DNA from 3 places in the Caldicellulosiruptor hydrothermalis 108 genome. Region 3 is predicted to be linked to each of the others. Evidence: riboswitches for the same ligand, from Rfam matches in the RefSeq annotation. Region 3 holds a riboswitch; each other region holds the start of a gene.

Region 1 (6,320 bases), 400 kb from region 3:
GGTATATAGAAGGGATAGCAAGAATTTTAGTGAGAGAAATAGTTCCGCAGACAAAAGTTTGTGCTATAGATTCCACACCTTTGAGAAGCTCGAGGGGTGACAAAGAGGCAGAAGTAGGAGTATGTGTTAGTTTAGGTTTTTACAATGGGTATAAATTACATGTGTTGGCAACAGTTGAAGATGAGGTTATACCTATAGTATGGTGGTTGACACGTGCAAATATCCATGACAGTAAAGTAGTAGAACTTTTGTATGAAGCTAAGATATTTGGACCTGAAGTAATATTAGCGGATGCAGGTTATGATTGTGCGAAGTGGTTTGAGGTGGCAGATAGACTTGAGATAAAGTTTGTAGCGGCGGTAAATAAGAGAAATAGTAAGGATTTTAGTAATGTAAAAAATATTTTGAGGGTAAAAAATATGGAATTTTTAAGAAGTGAGGAAGGACAAAGGTTATATAAGCAAAGGACAAAAATTGAAAGATTATTTGGGAAGTTAAAAGGAGAATACAATTTAGAACAAATAAGGTTAAGAGGTTTTAGAACATATAAGAGGCATGTGGACTGGATAATGATTACTTATTTGATAGAGGTCTATATTCAAAAAATTGAAAACTGTAAATTTTCTTTTAAATACACGTGGAATAATTTATAGTTCTATATAATAACATTAATGGTATAATTATTTATTCAACAACTTGGATTATATATAAGGTAGAAAAAGAACAGTTTACAGTTTACATTTATGAAATTGGTCCAAGAGGGGATATATACAAATAAATATAATTAGCACTCCTTTTGAAAAGCTGAATTCCCAGGGGAAAAGGCCTGGGATACGGGGGACCCAATTTTCTGGGGTGAATCAGAAGCCAAAAGCTTCTGTAGGGCTAACCCTTTCGGCCCGAACCCGTCAGCTAACCTCGGAAGCTTTGAAAGGGGAGGCAAAAGGGGTTTTACGCCTTTTTATAGGCGCAAAAGAAGGCGTTCTTTTGCCTTTGATTTCAAAGCAGCCAAATTCCGAGGTTATGGAGTTTGGCTGCTTTTATTTTCGGCAAAAATTTTGAAAGGAGGTTTTATAGATATGGAAAAGTTAAATGTTATCAACAACAACGAAAGGTTTGAAAAGTTAAAAGAAGCTATTAAAGACTACTTAGAAGTCAGAGACACAATCAAAACGGGCATAGAGGATGAAGAAAAGATTGAATATCAAAAAAGAAAGATTCTTTCCTACTTTGGTGCAAGCGAAAAAGACTGGGGAAATTATAAATGGCAGCTGAAAAATAGAATTACCTCAGCCAAAATATTAAAAGATCTTCTAAACCTTGATGAAAAAGAAGCACAGCAAATAGAACAAGTAGGAAAGATTTATCGCTTTGCAATCTCACCTTACTATTTGTCGCTAATTGACCCAAATGACCCAAACTGCCCAATAAAAAGACAATCTGTTCCAAGCAGCTTAGAGCTGGTAGAAAAGGGCGATCTTGACCCAATGGACGAAGAGCACACATCACCTACCAAGATAGTAACTCAGCGCTATCCAGATAGGCTCATAATAAAGGTTACAAATATATGTGGGATGTTTTGCAGATTTTGCCAAAGAAGAAGGTTTATTGGCGAGACTGACACACACGCATCCTTAGACGATATTACAGATGCAATAGAGTATGTGGCACAAAACCCGCACATTCGAGATGTTCTAATTACAGGCGGCGATGCCCTGATGCTTTCTGATGAGATTTTGGAATGGATTTTAAGGTCACTCAGGCAAATACCTCATGTTGAGATAATCAGAATTGGTACACGAGCACCTGTGACTTTGCCACAAAGAATTACAAAAGATCTTGTTGATATGCTAAAGAAATATCATCCAATTTATATAAACACCCACTTTAATCACCCACGTGAGATAACGAAAGAATCAAAAAGAGCTTGCGAGATGCTGGCAGATAGCGGCATTCCACTTGGTAACCAGATGGTTTTGTTAAATGGGGTCAACAATGACAAGTTTGTTGTTCGAAAGCTCAATCAAGAACTTTTGAAAATTCGGGTAAAGCCATATTATATCTTTCATCCAAAAAGAGTAAAAGGAACATCGCACTTTTGGGTGACAATTGAGGAGGGCATGGAGATTATTGAGAGCCTCAGAGGTAGAACCTCCGGCATGGCAGTGCCAACATACATCATAAATGCACCAAAGGGCAAAGGCAAAACTCCAATCATGCCAAATTATCTTCTTTACTTTGGCAAAGACAAAGTGGTCTTTAGAAACTGGGAAGGTGAGGTTTTTGAGGTTGAAAATACCTCTTTGTGACCTTAAAATAGCTTTGAAAAAACCTAAGAAAAAATGATTTTATTCACCTACTTTTCTGATGGCGCTGTGCCATCTTTTTTTTATATCCCCATTGCCGTTTTTAAAATCTTATCATAATCCATCTCCTTTTTGGAAAACTCATGGACTGCCTTGCCTCTGTGAAGTACCAGGATTCTGTCGCACATGCCAATCAGTTCTGAAAAGTCAGAGGAGATGAAAATAATAGCACAACCAATTCTTGCAAGCTCGTTGATGATATTATAAACTTCTACCTTTGATGCCAAATCCAAGCCCTTTGTTGGCTCATCCAAAATGAACACGTTTGAGCGCGAAAAGAGCCACTTTGCAATCAATACCTTTTGCTGGTTCCCACCGCTTAAGAACGCAATCTTTTGAGTAATCTCCTTTGGTTTTATCCCAAGCTTTTTAATATACAGATTTGCAATCTTTTCCTGGCGGGATGAGTCTACAAAAAAGCCGTTTGCGATATTCCAGATGTTAGATGAGATGATATTGTCTGCAATGTTGAGCGTCTTGAAAAGGCCTGTACCAATCCTGTCTTCGCTCATAAACGCAATACCATTTTTTATTGCATCGGCCGGGCTTGAAAGTTTTAAAAGATTTCCATTCATATAAATCTCGCCTGAGTCAAGTTTTTCTGCACCAAAAAGAGCCTTTGCCAGAAAACTTCGCCCAGATCCAACAAGCCCGGCAATCCCAAAAATCTCTCCCTCTCTTACATCAAATGAGATGTTCTCAATTATCCCACGTTTTGTTAAATTTTTAACGCTAAAGATGGTAGAACCTTTTTCAACCTTTAGTTTTGGATATGTTCTGTTTACACTGCCGAAGATCAAAGAGATTGCCTTGCTTAAGTTAAAGCTTGTGACATTGTCAGATGCAACAACTTCACCGTCGCGAAGGATTGTTACCCTGTCTGCAATAGATAGCGCTTCTTCCACCATGTTTGTCACAAATATTATTACAATTCCTTTTTCTTTTAGCTCTTTTATGATTTTAAAAAGATTTTCTATCTCATATGTTGTAAGCCCTGCTGTTGGTTCATCGAAAATCAAAACCTTTGCGTTTTGAACAAGCGCCCTGCAGATCTCAATCACCTGAAGCTGAGACTGACCCATGTTTTTGCAAAGCGCTTCAGGATTGATATATACACCCATTTTGCTTAAAATTTCTGCTGCGTGTTTTATCATTGCCTTATAACTTACAAATCCAAGCTTGTTTTTTGGCTTGTTATCAATAAAGATGTTCTCAGCAACAGAAAGGTGAGGAAAATACAAAAGCTCCTGATGTACAGTAAATATTCCAAGCGATTTTGCAAGCATAGGATTGAGACTTGAAAATTCTTTTCCGTCAATCAAAACCTTTCCGTTTGTTGGCGCTGTGCTTCCGTTTATAATCTTTGTCAGAGTTGTTTTGCCAGAGCCATTTTTGCCAAGAATGACATTCACCTGACCTTCAAAAAATTCAAGGTTTATATCTTTTAGAGCATAAAAATCATCAAATTTTTTTGAGATGTTTTTAAGCATAATAGCCATAACTTTCAAACCTCTCTTTCAAGGTCAGAAAAGTCAAAACTGCAAAATATTTGGGTGCCGTTTTCAAAGAAAAATGACTTGTACTCATCCGGCACGTTTGTGTCGCTTATAACCTTTTTGATCTCATCAACCCTTGCTATCTGGAAAAGAGAAATCTTGTCAAACTTTGATGAGTCTGCAACAATAATTGTCTCTTTGGCAATTGACTTAAAATACTTATATGCGTTTGCAAACTCAACATTGTTCACTGTAAATCCTCGCTCGAGTGAGACACCGTCAACCTCAATAAATGCCTTGTCCACAAATATGTCCATATTAGGATTTACAAGCATTGGCCCTGCCAAGGTGAAGGTATTTCCAACAATATAACCACCTGTCACAATTGTCTGGATTGAAAGCTTTCCACACTCTATTGCCAAAAGAAGGTCGTTTGTCAAAACTATTATGTTTTGTTTTTCCTTTATATACTTTGGAACAAGCCTCAATATATTTCCGCCTGCAAGGATAATTGCCTGGTTACTTTCTATCATGTAAGAGCACACCTTTGCGATTGCCTCTTTTTCAGAGTCTTCTGAGATTGTAGGTGATAGAATCTTTGCTGCCTCTTCTTTTAAGATTGCCCCGCCGTATGTTTTTATCAAAAACCCTTCACTTTCAAGCCTGTCCAAGTCACGCCTGATTGTTACCTCTGAAACGTTCAAAAGCTCTGCAAGTGTTGCAACGTCAATGTGCTTTTTCTGAAGAAGTATCTCCTTTATCTTTTTTAGCCTCTCTGCAACAAGCATCAATATTCACCACTTTTGCAAGTTCTTATGCTATTATACCACCAAAAAAGTTGTATGTGAACAAGTTTGATATATTTTCTTTTCTTCAGTGTATTACATTTTATCAGGCCTGTCAACAAGCTGAACATTTTTGATAACATTGTTCAAGAAAATAAAATTTTTTTGATTAAAAAAGAAGGATTTTTGATTTTGGTGTAGAATATATATAAATAGAAAAGCGAAAGATGGATACAAATAAATAGTTTTACCAAAACTACTATAATCTTTAACAAAGCGAGGTGAGATTTGCATGAAAAGCTCCACTGATAGCGAACTTTTAAGGCTGCATGGAATTACAAAGATTTTCCCAGGGACAGTTGCACTTTCTGATGTTTCGTTTTCTGTAAACAAAGCTGAAATTCATGCAATAGTTGGTGAAAACGGTGCTGGAAAGTCAACTTTGATGAATATCATATCAGGAAGCCTTCTTCCAGACAAAGGTGAGATATATCTTGAGGGCAAGAAGGTAAATATCAGGTCTCCAAGAGATGCTCAAAATCTTGGTATTAGCATAGTTCACCAGGAGCTTGCGCTCTGCCCGCATCTTACTGTTGCTGAGAATATATACATAGGAAGACTTCCTGAAAAGTCTGCAAAGATAGTGGATTTTAAAAAGCTCAACCAGATGTCGCAAGAAGTTTTGTCTTTGTTTGATGAGGTGAACATAAAACCCACTGACAAGGTTGCAAACTTGAACGTTGCGCAACAGCAGATTGTTGAGATTGCAAAGGCAATTACGTTCAACTGCAAGCTTTTGATTTTGGATGAGCCAACATCGGCTCTGTCTGAAGCTGATGCAGCAGTGCTCTTTAAAATCATAAAAGATTTAAAGGCAAAGGGAATAAGCATTCTTTATATTTCTCACAGGCTACGTGAGATTTTTGAGCTTGCAGACAGAATCACTGTCCTTCGAGATGGCAGATACATCACAACGCTAAATACAGCTGAGACAAATCCCGACCAGGTTGTAAGCCTGATGGTGGGAAGAGAAATCAAAGAGATGTATCCGCCAAAGAGCAGTAAAATTGGCAGAGAAGTTTTCAGGGTTGAGAATATTAGCTCTGATAAGGTCCAGAATGTATCATTTGCCCTGCACGAAGGTGAAATTTTGGGTTTTGCAGGGCTTGTAGGAAGCGGAAGAACAGAGCTTGCCCAGACAATCTGCGGAATTTTGCCAAAGCATTGTGGGGAAATTTATCTTGAAGGAAAAAAGATTGAGATAAACTCGTTCGAAGATGCTATCAGGCATAAAATCGGATATGTTACAGAAGACAGAAAACAGTATGGTCTTTTTCTAAAGCTTCCTGTTGCACACAATGTCTCGGCAATACATCTAAAATACGATTACAAAAGGCTTTTGATTGACAGGCAAAAAGAACTTTCGCTTGCTCAGGAGTTTGTCAAAAAGCTAAATGTCAAGACCTCATCATATGTTCAACTTGTTATGAGTCTTTCTGGTGGGAATCAGCAAAAGGTGATGATAGCAAAATGGCTTGCTATAAAACCGAGGATTTTGATTTTGGATGAGCCGACGCGTGGAATAGACGTTGGCGCAAAGGCAGAAATTCATAGCCTTTTAAGAGAGCTTGCAAAAAACGGAATAGGGATTATTCTTATCTCATCTGAGCTTC
Region 2 (6,320 bases), 330 kb from region 3:
GAAGATGGTGCCAGGCATCTGTGGATATGTTGAGGATGGTATTTTGCCTGGTTTTTATGGGTATGAGGCAGGTCAGAGCTGTGTTGGAGACCATTTTGAGTGGTTTGTTGAAAACTGCGTGCCACCAACATACTATGATGAAGCAAAGCAAAAAGGACTAAATATCTATCAGCTACTCAAAGAAAAAGCAAAGGTGCTAAGGCCCGGCCAAAGCGGTCTTTTGGCGCTTGACTGGTGGAATGGCAACAGGTCAATTCTGGTTGATGCAGACCTCACTGGTATGATGCTTGGCATGACCTTAACTACAAAGCCTGAGGAGATGTACAGGGCACTGATTGAGGCAACAGCGTATGGCACAAAGATAATAATTGACAACTTCAATGAACATGGCATTGAGGTAAGAGAACTTTATGCATGTGGAGGAATTGCTGAGAAAGACGAACTTTTGATGCAGATTTATGCTGATGTGACAGGACTTGAGATAAAGGTATCAGCATCACCTCAAACACCAGCACTTGGTTCTGCTATGTTTGGTGCAGTTGCTGCAGGAAAAGAAAAAGGTGGTTATGACAGCATATTTGAGGCTGCAAAGAAGATGGCAAAACTAAAAGACTATTCTTACAAACCAAATCCGCAAAACCATGAGATTTACAAAAAGCTATACAGAGAATACAGAATTCTTCACGACTATTTTGGCCGTGGAGCAAATGATGTGATGAAGAGACTAAAAGAGATAAAGGAAGAAGTTTCAAAGATATAGATCTTTAAGTCTTTTAACCATTCAAAAGCAGGCTGCCCTTTGAAAACTACCTTTGCTTTTTAGGGGCGGCCTGCAAGTTAAATAATGGTATTGATTTAAAAATTTTTAAGTGGTATGATAAAAATAAACTTGTATGGACAAGATGATGATAAAATGAGCAAAACCAAATATGAGATTATAAAAGATTTCATTATTGAAGGAATTAACTCTGGCAAGTTCAAAGAGGGCGAGAAAATTTATTCAGAGAATATGCTATCACGAAAGTTCAAAGTTTCGCGGCACACTGTAAGAAGAGCTATAATGGAGCTCGAATTTGAAGGACTTTTGGTGTCGCAGAAAGGAAGAGGCACGTTTGTTGCAAAGAAAAGTGCAGACAGCTCTAAATGCATTGCTGTTCTGACAACATTTATATCAGACTACATCTTTCCCCTGATTATAAGAGGAATTGAAAAGGTGATAGCACATGAAGGGTACGGTCTTTTGCTGTTTTCGACTGACAACAGCTATGAATTTGAAAGATATCACTTGGAGAGCATAATAAACAACCCAAACATAGACGCTGTCATAATAGAACCAACAAAAAGTACCTTGCCTTCCAAAAATCAAGAGCTTTATAGAAAACTCATACAAAAAGACATCCCTGTGATTTTCATCAATACTATTTTAGAAGAAATTGCTCAAAACTACATAATAACCAAAGACCAGTCAGCTGTTTACAGGCTTACATGCAGCCTCATAAAAAGCGGTTGCAAAAAGCTTCTTGGCATTTTCAAAGGCGACGATTTGCAAGGGATAAAAAGATACAGTGGTTTTGAAAAAGCGTGCAGGGAGGCACAGGCAGAGTTTGATGCAATCTTTTTCACAAGTGAGGAGTATAATTTTGTTCATAACAGAGCTGCTGAAGTCATATCAAGAGAGAGATTTGATGCAGCCGTTTGCTACAACGACAAGATTGCCCTTCCTCTTTGTGTAAAGCTAAAAGAAATGGGATTTAGAATTCCTCAGGATATATCTGTTACAGGATATGACAACTCACTTCTTTCTACACTGACAGATATAAAGCTCACAACTGTTGAGCATCCAAAAGAAAAGCTTGGAGAGATGGCAGCAAAGGCAGCAGTTGCCATGATAAAGAAGAATAGAAAAGGTGTCAAGGAAGAGGTTGAATGTGAGATAATCTTCAGAAATTCAACAAAAGGAGGATTTTGAAAATGCTTGAGAGTTTGAAAGAGCTTGTTTGTAAATACAATCTTTATCTTCCAAAATTTGGTCTTGTCACATGGACATCTGGTAACGTCTCAGCACGCGACCCTGAGACAAACCTTGTTGTTATAAAGCCATCGGGTGTTATGTATGATGATTTGACACCTGACAAGATGGTTGTTGTTGATATGGATGGAAATATAGTTGAAGGAAATTTAAAACCTTCAACAGACACACTTACACATCTTTATGTATACAAGCACATGCCACACATAAATGCTGTTGTCCATACTCATTCAAACTATGCAACAGCGTTTGCAGCCTTGGGCCAGCCAATAAAAGTGTATTTGACAGCAATTGCCGATGAGTTTGGCTGTGAGATTCCATGCGGACCGTATGCTCAGATTGGTGGTGAGGACATAGGCAAGGTGATAGTTGAGTATATAGGTTCAAGCCCGGCAATTCTTCTTCAGAACCATGGAGTTTTTACGATAGGCAAGACAGTTGATGAGGCAGTAAAAGCTGCTGTTATGGTAGAAGATGTAGCAAAAACAGTATTTATTGCAAAGATGATGGGCGAGCCTATCGAGATTCCACCTGAAGAGGTAAAAAGAGCTCATGAGAGGTACATGACAAAATATGGGCAAAAATAAAAAATTACTTTTCCCCCAGCACAAGAAAGGATTGTTAATACAACATAAGGCTGCCGTTTTCAAGTGGCAGCCTTGCTTGTTTTTTTACAGTCCAAATATTCTGCTTACAACCTCTTTTAGCTCTTCATCACTTATTGATGTATTTCTTCCATTTTCATATTGACTGTCTACCCACTCTTTGACCTTCTGAACCCTTGGGTCTTTTTTGTCAACCTGAATGTCAATGCCGCTATCTTTGAAATACCTGTTTATCCAGATTACAATTCCTGCAATGCCTGAGTATGCATCAATAATCACCTTAGGAGGCTTCCCCAGAATCTTTCCTGTATCAAATATATTGTAAATCTCCTCATCTTTCATAAGTCCATCTGCATGGATTCCTGCCCGTGTTGCGTTAAAGTTCTCACCGACAAAAGGCGTCATTGGAGGAATCTCATACCCGATTTCTTTTTTGAAATACTCAGCAATCTCAGATATCACAGCAACGTTCATGCCATCTGCCGACCCTCTTATCTGAATATATTCCATCACCATTGCCTCTAATGGAGTGTTGCCGGTTCGCTCACCTATTCCCAAAAGAGATGTGTTTACCATTGAGGCACCATAAAGCCATGCCATTGTTGAGTTTATGACTGCCTTGTAAAAATCGTTATGGCCATGCCATTCAAGCCACTCAGATGGCACTTCACCATAGTTCACAATGCCATAGATTATCTGTGGAACGCTTCTTGGCAGAGCCACACCCGGTATTGGTGATCCAAGCCCCAGCGTGTCACAGGCTCTGATTTTCACAGGCATATTTGCCTCTTTTGAAAGCTTCATAAGTTCATTAATAAACGGCAGGACAAACCCGTAAAAGTCTGCGCGTGTGATGTCTTCAAAATGGCAGCGTGGTATAATTCCTGCCTCAAGGGCTGATGAGACAATCTCTAAGTATTGCTTCATTGCCTGACTTCTTGTCATCTTTAATTTTTTGAAGATATGATAGTCAGAACATGAAACCAAAATTCCTGTTTCCTTGATACCAAGGCTCTTTACAATCTCAAAATCCTCTTTTTTTGCGCGAATCCAAGCGGTGACTTTTGGGAAATCATAACCTTTTTCCAAACACTTTAAAACTGCTTCTTTGTCCTGTTTTGAGTACACAAAAAACTCTGTATGAAGAATAACGCCACTCCCATTGTCAAGTTCATGCAAGTAGTCATAAATTCTACAAATTTGATCAACAGTGTACGGTGAGCGTGATTGCTGGCCGTCTCTGAAAGTTGTGTCGGTAATATAAAGTTTTTCTGGCACGTTCATGGGCACAATCCTGTGGTTGAATACAAGCCTTGGTACTTCATTGTAAGGATAGATGTTTCTGAAAAGATTTGGCTCTTCAACATCCCTGAACTGATACTCAATCTCAAGAATGTGAGTCTTTTGATTAAATTTTACATTCATAAAAAACAAACCTCCCTTTCAAAGCTTCGGGGGTTAGCTGACGGGTTCGGGCAGAAAGGGACTTTTGCCCTACAAGGCAAAAATGCCTTGATTCACCCCAAAAAGTGGGTCCCCCCTATCCTGTGCTTTTTACACAGGAATTCAGCTTTTTTTGATTTTATTTTTTTATTATGATTTTTATCATACCAGAAAAGCGGCAGTTTGGCAAGAAAGAATGTCTATACCTTCACAAGCTCATACTCTAAACTTCCAAGCCCAATCTCTTGAGCATGTTTTAGTGCAACTCTCCAGTCTGTGTCAGGATGAATGCTCTTGAACCTGTCAATTTTGCCATCAACCTCAATGTGTTTTGCTTTTTCAAATGCAGACCCAGCTGGTGTGAATGCAGAGCTATTTACAAGGTCAACACATGCCTTATCCAAGGCAACAGGGTCGAATGATGCTGCAATACCAATGTCTGGTGCAATAGGAATATCGTTGTGTGACCAGCAGTCACAGTCAGGCGAAATGTTCATGACAAAGTTTATATGAAAATGAGGCTTATCTTTTAAAACTGCATACGCATACTCAGCAATCTTCTCGCTTGCAATTGATGCAGCCTCATCCCACTTGACTGTTGCTGCACCGAACTGGCACACTGCAACGCACTGACCACATCCAACACATTTTTCATAGTCAATGACCGCTTTTTTCTTCTCATTCAAAGTTATAGCAAGCTGCGCACAGCTTTTGACGCACATTCCGCAGCCAACACATTTTGATGTCTTTATAACCGGCTTTGAGGATGAGTGCATAAAAAGCTTTCCACCGCGAGAGCCTGAACCCATTCCAATGTTTTTGATAGCGCCACCAAACCCTGTCATCTCATGACCTTTAAAGTGGTTCATTGAGATTATAATATCAGCATCTGCGATGGCAGAACCTATCTTTGCTTTTTGTGTATGCTTGAGGTTTACCTCAATTTCCCTGTACTCTGTTCCTTTCAAACCATCTGCGATGATTACATGACAGCCAAGCACAAGCGGGTTAAACCCATTTTCATACGCAGCTTCTAAGTGGTCCAGAGCATTGCTTCTTCTTCCCGTGTAAAGTGTGTTTGCATCTGTCACGAACGGTTTTCCACCAAGGCTTTTGATGAGTTTTACAATCCTTGCGACATAGTTTGGTCTTATATACGCAAGGTTTCCTGGTTCTCCAAAGTGGACCTTGATAGCGACAAACTTGTTTTTAAAATCGATTGTTTCAATCCCTGCCTTTTTCACAAGGTTTTCAAGCTTATCAAGCATATTATACCCTGGTTTGGTTTTAAAGTCTGTGAAATACACCTTTGATTTTGCCATTTTCCCTTTTCAACTCCTTTCAAAATTTTCGGGTAAATAAAATTATAATCCTTTTTTGAAATTTGTGAATAGCTCAATTTTAACAGAAGGTTGCAAAATATTGATGTGCACCTTTGCAAGTTATAGTATAATATTGAGCAAAACCATTTAACAAGAATGCACTTTTTTGATATAAGGTATCAAAAAGGATACTATCAAATATAGTCTCCGGCCAGCTAAAGAGGGTGTTTTTGCAATGAAGGTCTTGATTGTTGACAATTTTGATTCGTTTACGTATAATCTCTACAACTATTTTTTAAGACTCAAAGTGTCTACCACTGTGATAAACCGCGACAAGCTTACCATAGAAGATATTTACAAGCTAAACCCTACTCACATTGTCCTTTCTCCTGGACCAGGAAGACCTACAGACGATAAGATTTTGTTTGAAATCATAGATAAATTTAAAGAGTCAAAAAATATTCTTGGTGTATGTCTTGGACATCAGGCAATTGGCATGTTCTTTGGGGCAAAACTTAAAAAGGCAAAAAGACCTATGCACGGGATAGTAGACACAGTATTTCATGACCAAAAAGGAGTATTTGAAAACCTCAAAAACCCTCTGAGTGTTGTTCGATACCACTCTCTTGTGATAGATGATGTTGACAGCACGCAGCTTACCATCACAGCAGTATCAAAAGAGGGAGAGGTTATGGGTATAAGACACAAAAGGTTTAAAATAGAAGGTGTGCAGTTTCATCCTGAGTCAATTGCAACTCAGCATGGACTTTTGATGCTTAAAAACTTTTTAAAAGGGTGAGAATTTAAAGTGCAGATTGCAGTTTATAACATGGTACCTGACCCATTTTTGATTTTTTGTCATTTGAAAAGTGATTTTTCAGTTTTGCTTGAGAGCAGTATGCTGAGCAAGAGGTATGGGAG
Region 3 (6,320 bases):
ATTATATATCATGTCATATACAAGTTCAACAGTAAAATTTAGGGTATTTATGGGAGAGATGTCTACATCAGGGTACATGCCAATGGGTGTAGTGTTGATCAAAATATCATATGAAACATTCTCTATTTCTGACCACTTTATAATCTTCAAGTCAACTATTTCTTTATACTGCTGCCTTAAAGCTTGTGCCTTCTCATATGTCCTGTTTGCAATAAACACTTCTTTTGCACCCATCCTGTAAAGTCCATAGATGCAAGCTTTTGCTGCACCACCGCTACCAAGTATCAATATTTTTTTGTCTTTTACATCACCCCCCCTATCCTCCAAGCTTTTTTTAAACCCTATCCAATCGGTATTGTAAGCCAAAAACTTTCCATCCTCTTTTTTTACAGTATTTGCCGCTTTTATTATTCTCACATCTTCTGAAACTTCATCGCAAAACTCCAAAATATCTTCCTTGTAAGGAATTGTTATATTAAATCCAACAACATCCTTATCTTTTCTCACCATCTCAACAAATTCTTTTAGCTTTTCAGTATCAGAGAGTTCTAAATTTGAATAAATTGCATCAATATCAAACTCAGATAGAATCGTGTTATGAATAAAAGGTGAAATTGAGTGTTTTAAACTCTTGCCAATCAAAAAAAGCTTTTTCATTCTCTCTCATCCTTTTCGTAATATTTTAGAATTTTCTTTTCAAAAATCCTGTTTATTCTGGTTACAATAAACTCCTTTTCTTTTAATGGTCGGACCAAAATTACATAGAGTTTTAACCTTTTTGCCCCTATCACATCTGTAAAAAACTGGTCACCTATCACAGCTGTTTGATGATTTTTCTTGCCCTGATGAAGCAGTATTGATGCTTTTAAAAATCCAGATTTCAAAGGCTTTTTTGCATTATAGATGGCAGGAATGCCAAGCATACTTTCTATTTTTTTGACTCTATCCTTCTGGTTGTTCGAAACAAGGCAAATTTTAAATCCCATCTTTTGAACCTTTTCAAGCCACTCAATAATCTCTTCTCTTACATCAAACTCTCCCCACGCAACTATGGTGTTGTCTATGTCGATAATGAGATAGTTTATTCCTCTTTTTATAAGAGTTTCAAGGTCAATATCCAATATACTTTTGCATATCATATCAGGTTTGAACTTTTTTAGCATCTTCTCTGCCCTTTCTCTCCCTTTTACTATCTAAAAATTGTCAAAGAAAAAAATGAATCTACACAACTTTTTTGTTTTTTGATTTGTGAAAATACAACCTGATAAGGTATAATTTAATTATATTCTAAGCCTCTATATTTTTCAAAATAAATTGAGAAGGGGGAAAAAGGTTAAAAATGGTTGAGGTAAAAAAAGTCGAGTATATGGGCTGGGAAAACTGCTACAAAATTTCTAATGGGAAAATCGAAGCAATTGTCACAACAGACGTGGGACCGAGAATAATTCATTTTGGATTTGAAGGTGGTAAGAACGTCTTTTGTGTGGTGGAAGACCAGGCAGGAAAAGTTGGCGGTGATGAGTGGAGAATATACGGCGGGACAAGACTGTGGCACAGTCCGGAAGCTATGCCACGCACATATTTCCCTGATAATCACAAAATAGACTTTGAAATTGTAGAAAATGGCATTGTACTAAAACAACCCATGGAAACCACAACTTTCTTGCAAAAAACAATTGAACTGAAGTTTCACCCAACCGAACCAGAAGCTTATGTAACGTATAAAATCAAGAACAATGGTCTTTTTGAAGTTAAGTTCGCAATTTGGGCTCTTTCTGTAATGGCACCTGGTGGAGTTGAGGTCATGCCAATTCCAAAGATTGATACAGGACTTTTACCAAGCTATCCTTTGGTCATGTGGCCATATACAAAACTTAACGACCACAGAGTCTTGTGGGGAGAGGATTTTATTATTCTAAAACAGGATAAAAACTGCAAGCCACCGTTTAAGATTGGATATCCAAATTTAGACGGCTGGGCTTGCTACTTAAATGATGGAGACTTGTTTATAAAACAATACAAACATGTAGATGGTGCAGAGTACCCTGACTTTGGATGTTCTTACGAAACATATACAACCGATTTCATGCTCGAGATGGAAACTCTAAGTCCACTTTACACTGTCGCACCGGGCGTAGAGATTTCTCATCTTGAGGTTTGGCAGCTCAAGAAAGTTGATTCTACCATTGAAAGTGAAGAAGATGCCAAAAACCTGATTTTGCCTTTGATAAAAAAGTAAAAAGCACTTTTAAACTTGAAAGGGGCTTCTTCCTTTCTGATTTTCAGGAAAAAGCCCCTTATTACTTTCATCTTATGACCCTTTTTGCCATCATAAAAAATCTTCCATAATATGAATTTAAGTCAGTCTCTGTTACACGTCCCCTTGCACTTGATGCATGAATGAACTTGCCACCGCCTAAATATATGCCAACATGATTTATATAATTTTTCCCGCCATCTGTGTCAAAGAAAAGCAAATCTCCCGGTTTAATTTCACTGTAAGAAATTCTCACACCATTTGTTCTTGCCATGTCAGCTGCTGTTCTTTCTAAATGTATCCCAAAGTTCTTAAACACAAACTGTACAAATCCTGAACAGTCAAAACCAGTTGATGGTGACGTCCCACCATATGAGTATCTTATACCACGAAATCTTTGAGCAAACTCCAAAATTCTCTGAGCTAAGCTAAGATTTGTAAAAGTTTCTGCTTGACCTCTCTCATACCCACCACGTGACATTGTTTTCGATACAAATTGTGAAGGCATCTTCAAAAGGTAATATGCCATATATCCTACTGTGCCATCAAGCGTCTTTACCTTCACCCAGCCATTTTGTTCTCTTGACAGGACATAGACTTTGCTGCCACTTTTTAATGTCTTTAATATCTTTGATGAGGTTGACATATCACTTCTTAAGCGCGCATTGTCTTTTAAAACTGTAGCTTGCGCAGCTTTAGCAGCCGTTTTTGCAACACTTGCCCTTGAAGTATTTGAAACTGCGCTCCTTTTTTCATTTGTAATAGTTATGTAATCAGACTTTACATACCCAACAATTCCATCATACGAAATCTTTACCCATCCACCTGCATTTGACAAAACTTGGGTTTTAAACCCTTTGGGGAAAACTCCTAAAATCTTACTACTTGTTGAAGGTGCACTTCTTATATTTATTGTTGATTTTGCCTGGGCTGACTGGGCAAAGGCCTTTGCAGAAAAAAACATCAAAAAAATTCCAAGAGTTATAGCAATTAAGCTTCTGAGATTCATACAAAAACTCCCTTCTTGAGGCTTACGGGATTAGCTGACGGGTTCGGGACAAGAAGGCTATCCCTACGGCAAGACTTTTGCCGATTCACCCCAATGGCTACTGTGGGTCTCCCGCTGTCTGAGCAATTTTTACAATTTGCTCAGGCATTCAGCCTATGAAGTTTATTATTTTGATGTAATTATTTTATTACAAGTCACTTTATTCTGTCAACCCTTTTTTACAGAATTGTTACGCAGATATTTCTAAAATATTACAACCCCATCTTTAAAAGCCCAAGTCTTCTTTGACCAGCACAACCTTGATTCTTCCCTTTGCAGGAGACCTTCTTGTTACAACAATATGGCTGCAGATGCTATCGCTACTTAAACAATCATGGCATTTTCCGTCCTGGGTGCAGGGTGTGTTTCGAGAAAGTCTTTTTGAGTTCATGGGAGATGCAATATTTCTTACTCTCAGCAAACCTTGCTCCTCGTTTAAAACAAGCTTGTTCTTGCCGGCAATCACTATTACATTTTTAGGACCAAAAAGAAGCGCTGCAAGCCTGTTGCCGTTTCCATCTATGTTTATGAGTTTTCCGTCAAGTGTTATTGCGTTTGTTGACATAAGATAGTAGTCAGCCCAGAAAGATTTTCTGTAAATCTCACCAAGCTCCTCAGGTGTTATACCTTCTTTGTATCTGTCCAAAAAATTGTAATTGCCATTTCTCAGAAAATCTATCACACCACACTCAAAAAGTGTCATTGACCCACCGCACGATACCACACTGCCTTTTGAAATGAGCTTTTCTAAAAGAGGCACAACATCTTCTTTTTTCTCGACAATAAAACATTCAAAGTTTCTTGCTTCCAAGTTTTTCTTTACAGTTTCAAAGTTTGTATCTATCCACCACGCCTTGTTTGGATTCACTTCATATCACCCCTTCACATTTTACCGTTTGTCTCTTTTAAGATATAATCTTTTAAGCTATCAACGCTTGAAAGAACCAATGCTTTTTCCCTCAAGCAATTATAAAGTCTTGTTGCCAAACCGCCTGTAAAATCGCGCTTTGAAATATCCTCCTCTTCAATTATACACAGCTTATTAGCATATCTCAGCGCCTCTAAGTTTTTCAGGTTCTGAACACCAAACGGAATACTACACAGCACGCACAGGTCTGCTCTCTTTATAAGCTGGACATTTTCAATGTACTCTTTTTCACCAATTGGCATAAAAGGTTTTGTAAAAACTGTATAGATGGAAAAAAGCTGAGCTGTTTCAAAGTCTGTATCGTTTGTGGAAAGTACACCTGTTGTGACTTTACACCCCATTTCAACGAGCATCCTGAAAAGAAGCTGTGCGCTCCCACCTCCTGCAACAACATGAACGTGCACAGCTTTTGGGTCTTCTCTCTGGATAAGTTCTATATCAAATATCCCAAAGGGATTTTTGTAAACAACTGCGTCAACGTCATACACCTTTTTGATGTTCTGCTGGTTTAGAACTTCATCTGGTCTTCCAATATCTACAATTTTACCATCTTTCATCATAATCACACTATCGCACACTTTGGCTGCAATTTTCAGATTATGAATTGCCATTATGACAATCTTGCCATCCAGCGCTTCTTGTTTTGCAATCCTTAAAATCTTTTCTTGGTGAGAGATGTCCAAGCTTGAGTTTGGCTCATCAAAAAGCAAAACTTTGCTACTTTGAGCAAGCACACGTGCAAAGGAAGTCCTTTGCCTCTCACCACCTGAAATCTTTAATATGCTCGAAAGTTTTTTGCTGGAAAGATCAACCTGTTCTATCTTCTCCTCTGCAATTTTTTTGCTCTCGTAGGTAGCAAAGAACCTGCTCTTTTCATAGGGAAATCTTCCCATCATCACAACATCAAGAACTGTAAACGGAAAGCTTGAAAAGATGTGCTGTGGCATGTACGAAATAAGCTTTGCTCTTTCTATGTCAGAAAGCTTGCTTATCTGCACCTCACCAAAACAAATCCTGCCTTCAAAAATTTTGACAAGCCCTGCTAAAGCCTTTATCAGTGTACTTTTACCACTTCCGTTTGGTCCAACAAATCCATAGACTTTTCCTTCTTCGAACTTAAGCCTTCCATCTACCTCAACAATTGGATAAGAATAGCCGCATTTGAGGTTCTCAACAAAAAGAGACATTATTCTATACACTCACCTCATTTTCACGCTTTTTCAGAAGGTACAAAAAGTATGGTACCCCCACCAAAGAGGTTATAATCCCAACCTTTACTTCAACCGGTGAAAACAATACTCTTGCAATTGTATCACACATAATCAAAAATATTCCACCACTTAAAATTGAAGCAGGTATCAGTCTTCTATAATCGCTTCCAACAATGAGTCTGAGCATGTGCGGAACAATTAGCCCAACAAAGCTGATTGGTCCTGAGACAGAGACCGCTATCCCCGTTATGAGCGAAACAAGAAAAAGCAAGGTTTTTTTCAGCTTTTCTGGATTTACCCCAATTGTAAAGCTTTCTTCCTCTCCAAGTATCAAAATGTTTATCCTCTTTGCAAATAGCAAAGAACACAGTATCAAAATACAAAGAGGAACAAAGCTAATCTTCACATGCACCCAGCTTCGACCGTCTAAACTACCGAGCATCCAAAATATATATTCGCTTACCTGATACTGATTTATGTTTGAAAGAATCAAAGAGTTTATGGAAGACACAAAAGTTGAAACTGCAATACCAATTAAAATGAGGTTTGTAATGGGCGTTTTGTTGTTCTTGGTTGAAAGCCTGTACACTAAAAACGAAATCAGAAGCGCACCTGCAAAAGCAAGTAATGGTAAATAAAATATGTTTATGGTGTTAAGCGAAAAGGCTATGCAAACAATGGCACCTAAACTTGCACCGCTTGATGTTCCAATAATTCCTGGGTCTGCCATAGGATTTCTGTAAAGTCCTTGAACAAGCGCACCTGCTATGCTCAAGCTCATCCCAACAATCATGGCAATTATTATTCTTGGAAGTCTTATTTGCCCGACAATTGTCAAATCCATATCATTCGCTGGACCAAAACTTATACCTATGA

What was found. A riboswitch is a leader RNA that binds a small molecule or an ion and turns the genes downstream of it on or off. The one in region 3 is predicted to bind cyclic di-AMP.
Region 1: another riboswitch for cyclic di-AMP. It lies ahead of eam (glutamate 2,3-aminomutase); the one in region 3 lies ahead of CALHY_RS04495 (C40 family peptidase).
Region 2: another riboswitch for cyclic di-AMP. It lies ahead of CALHY_RS02735 (beta/alpha barrel domain-containing protein); the one in region 3 lies ahead of CALHY_RS04495 (C40 family peptidase).

Annotation. Positions count from the first base shown of each region.
Region 1 covers NC_014652.1:525,749-532,068, forward strand. Annotated here, with positions in the region: gene CALHY_RS02450 (ISNCY family transposase) at 1-653, shown strand, start outside; cyclic di-AMP (ydaO/yuaA leader) riboswitch at 793-942, shown strand; gene eam (glutamate 2,3-aminomutase) at 1,080-2,309, shown strand; gene CALHY_RS02465 (sugar ABC transporter ATP-binding protein) at 2,390-3,865, opposite strand; gene CALHY_RS02470 (DeoR/GlpR family DNA-binding transcription regulator) at 3,871-4,650, opposite strand; gene CALHY_RS02475 (sugar ABC transporter ATP-binding protein) at 4,940-6,320, shown strand, end outside.
Region 2 covers NC_014652.1:591,543-597,862, forward strand. Annotated here, with positions in the region: gene CALHY_RS02720 (ribulokinase) at 1-760, shown strand, start outside; gene CALHY_RS02725 (GntR family transcriptional regulator) at 875-1,969, shown strand; gene CALHY_RS02730 (L-ribulose-5-phosphate 4-epimerase) at 1,972-2,616, shown strand; gene CALHY_RS02735 (beta/alpha barrel domain-containing protein) at 2,701-4,059, opposite strand; cyclic di-AMP (ydaO/yuaA leader) riboswitch at 4,066-4,216, opposite strand; gene CALHY_RS02745 (DUF362 domain-containing protein) at 4,278-5,399, opposite strand; gene CALHY_RS02750 (anthranilate synthase component II) at 5,635-6,198, shown strand; gene pabB (aminodeoxychorismate synthase component I) at 6,208-6,320, shown strand, end outside.
Region 3 covers NC_014652.1:925,836-932,155, reverse strand. Annotated here, with positions in the region: gene aroE (shikimate dehydrogenase) at 1-657, opposite strand, end outside; gene CALHY_RS04505 (YqeG family HAD IIIA-type phosphatase) at 654-1,163, opposite strand; gene CALHY_RS04500 (hypothetical protein) at 1,340-2,239, shown strand; gene CALHY_RS04495 (C40 family peptidase) at 2,307-3,266, opposite strand; cyclic di-AMP (ydaO/yuaA leader) riboswitch at 3,271-3,430, opposite strand; gene CALHY_RS04490 (lactate utilization protein) at 3,532-4,173, opposite strand; gene CALHY_RS04485 (ABC transporter ATP-binding protein) at 4,188-5,420, opposite strand; gene CALHY_RS04480 (FecCD family ABC transporter permease) at 5,425-6,320, opposite strand, start outside.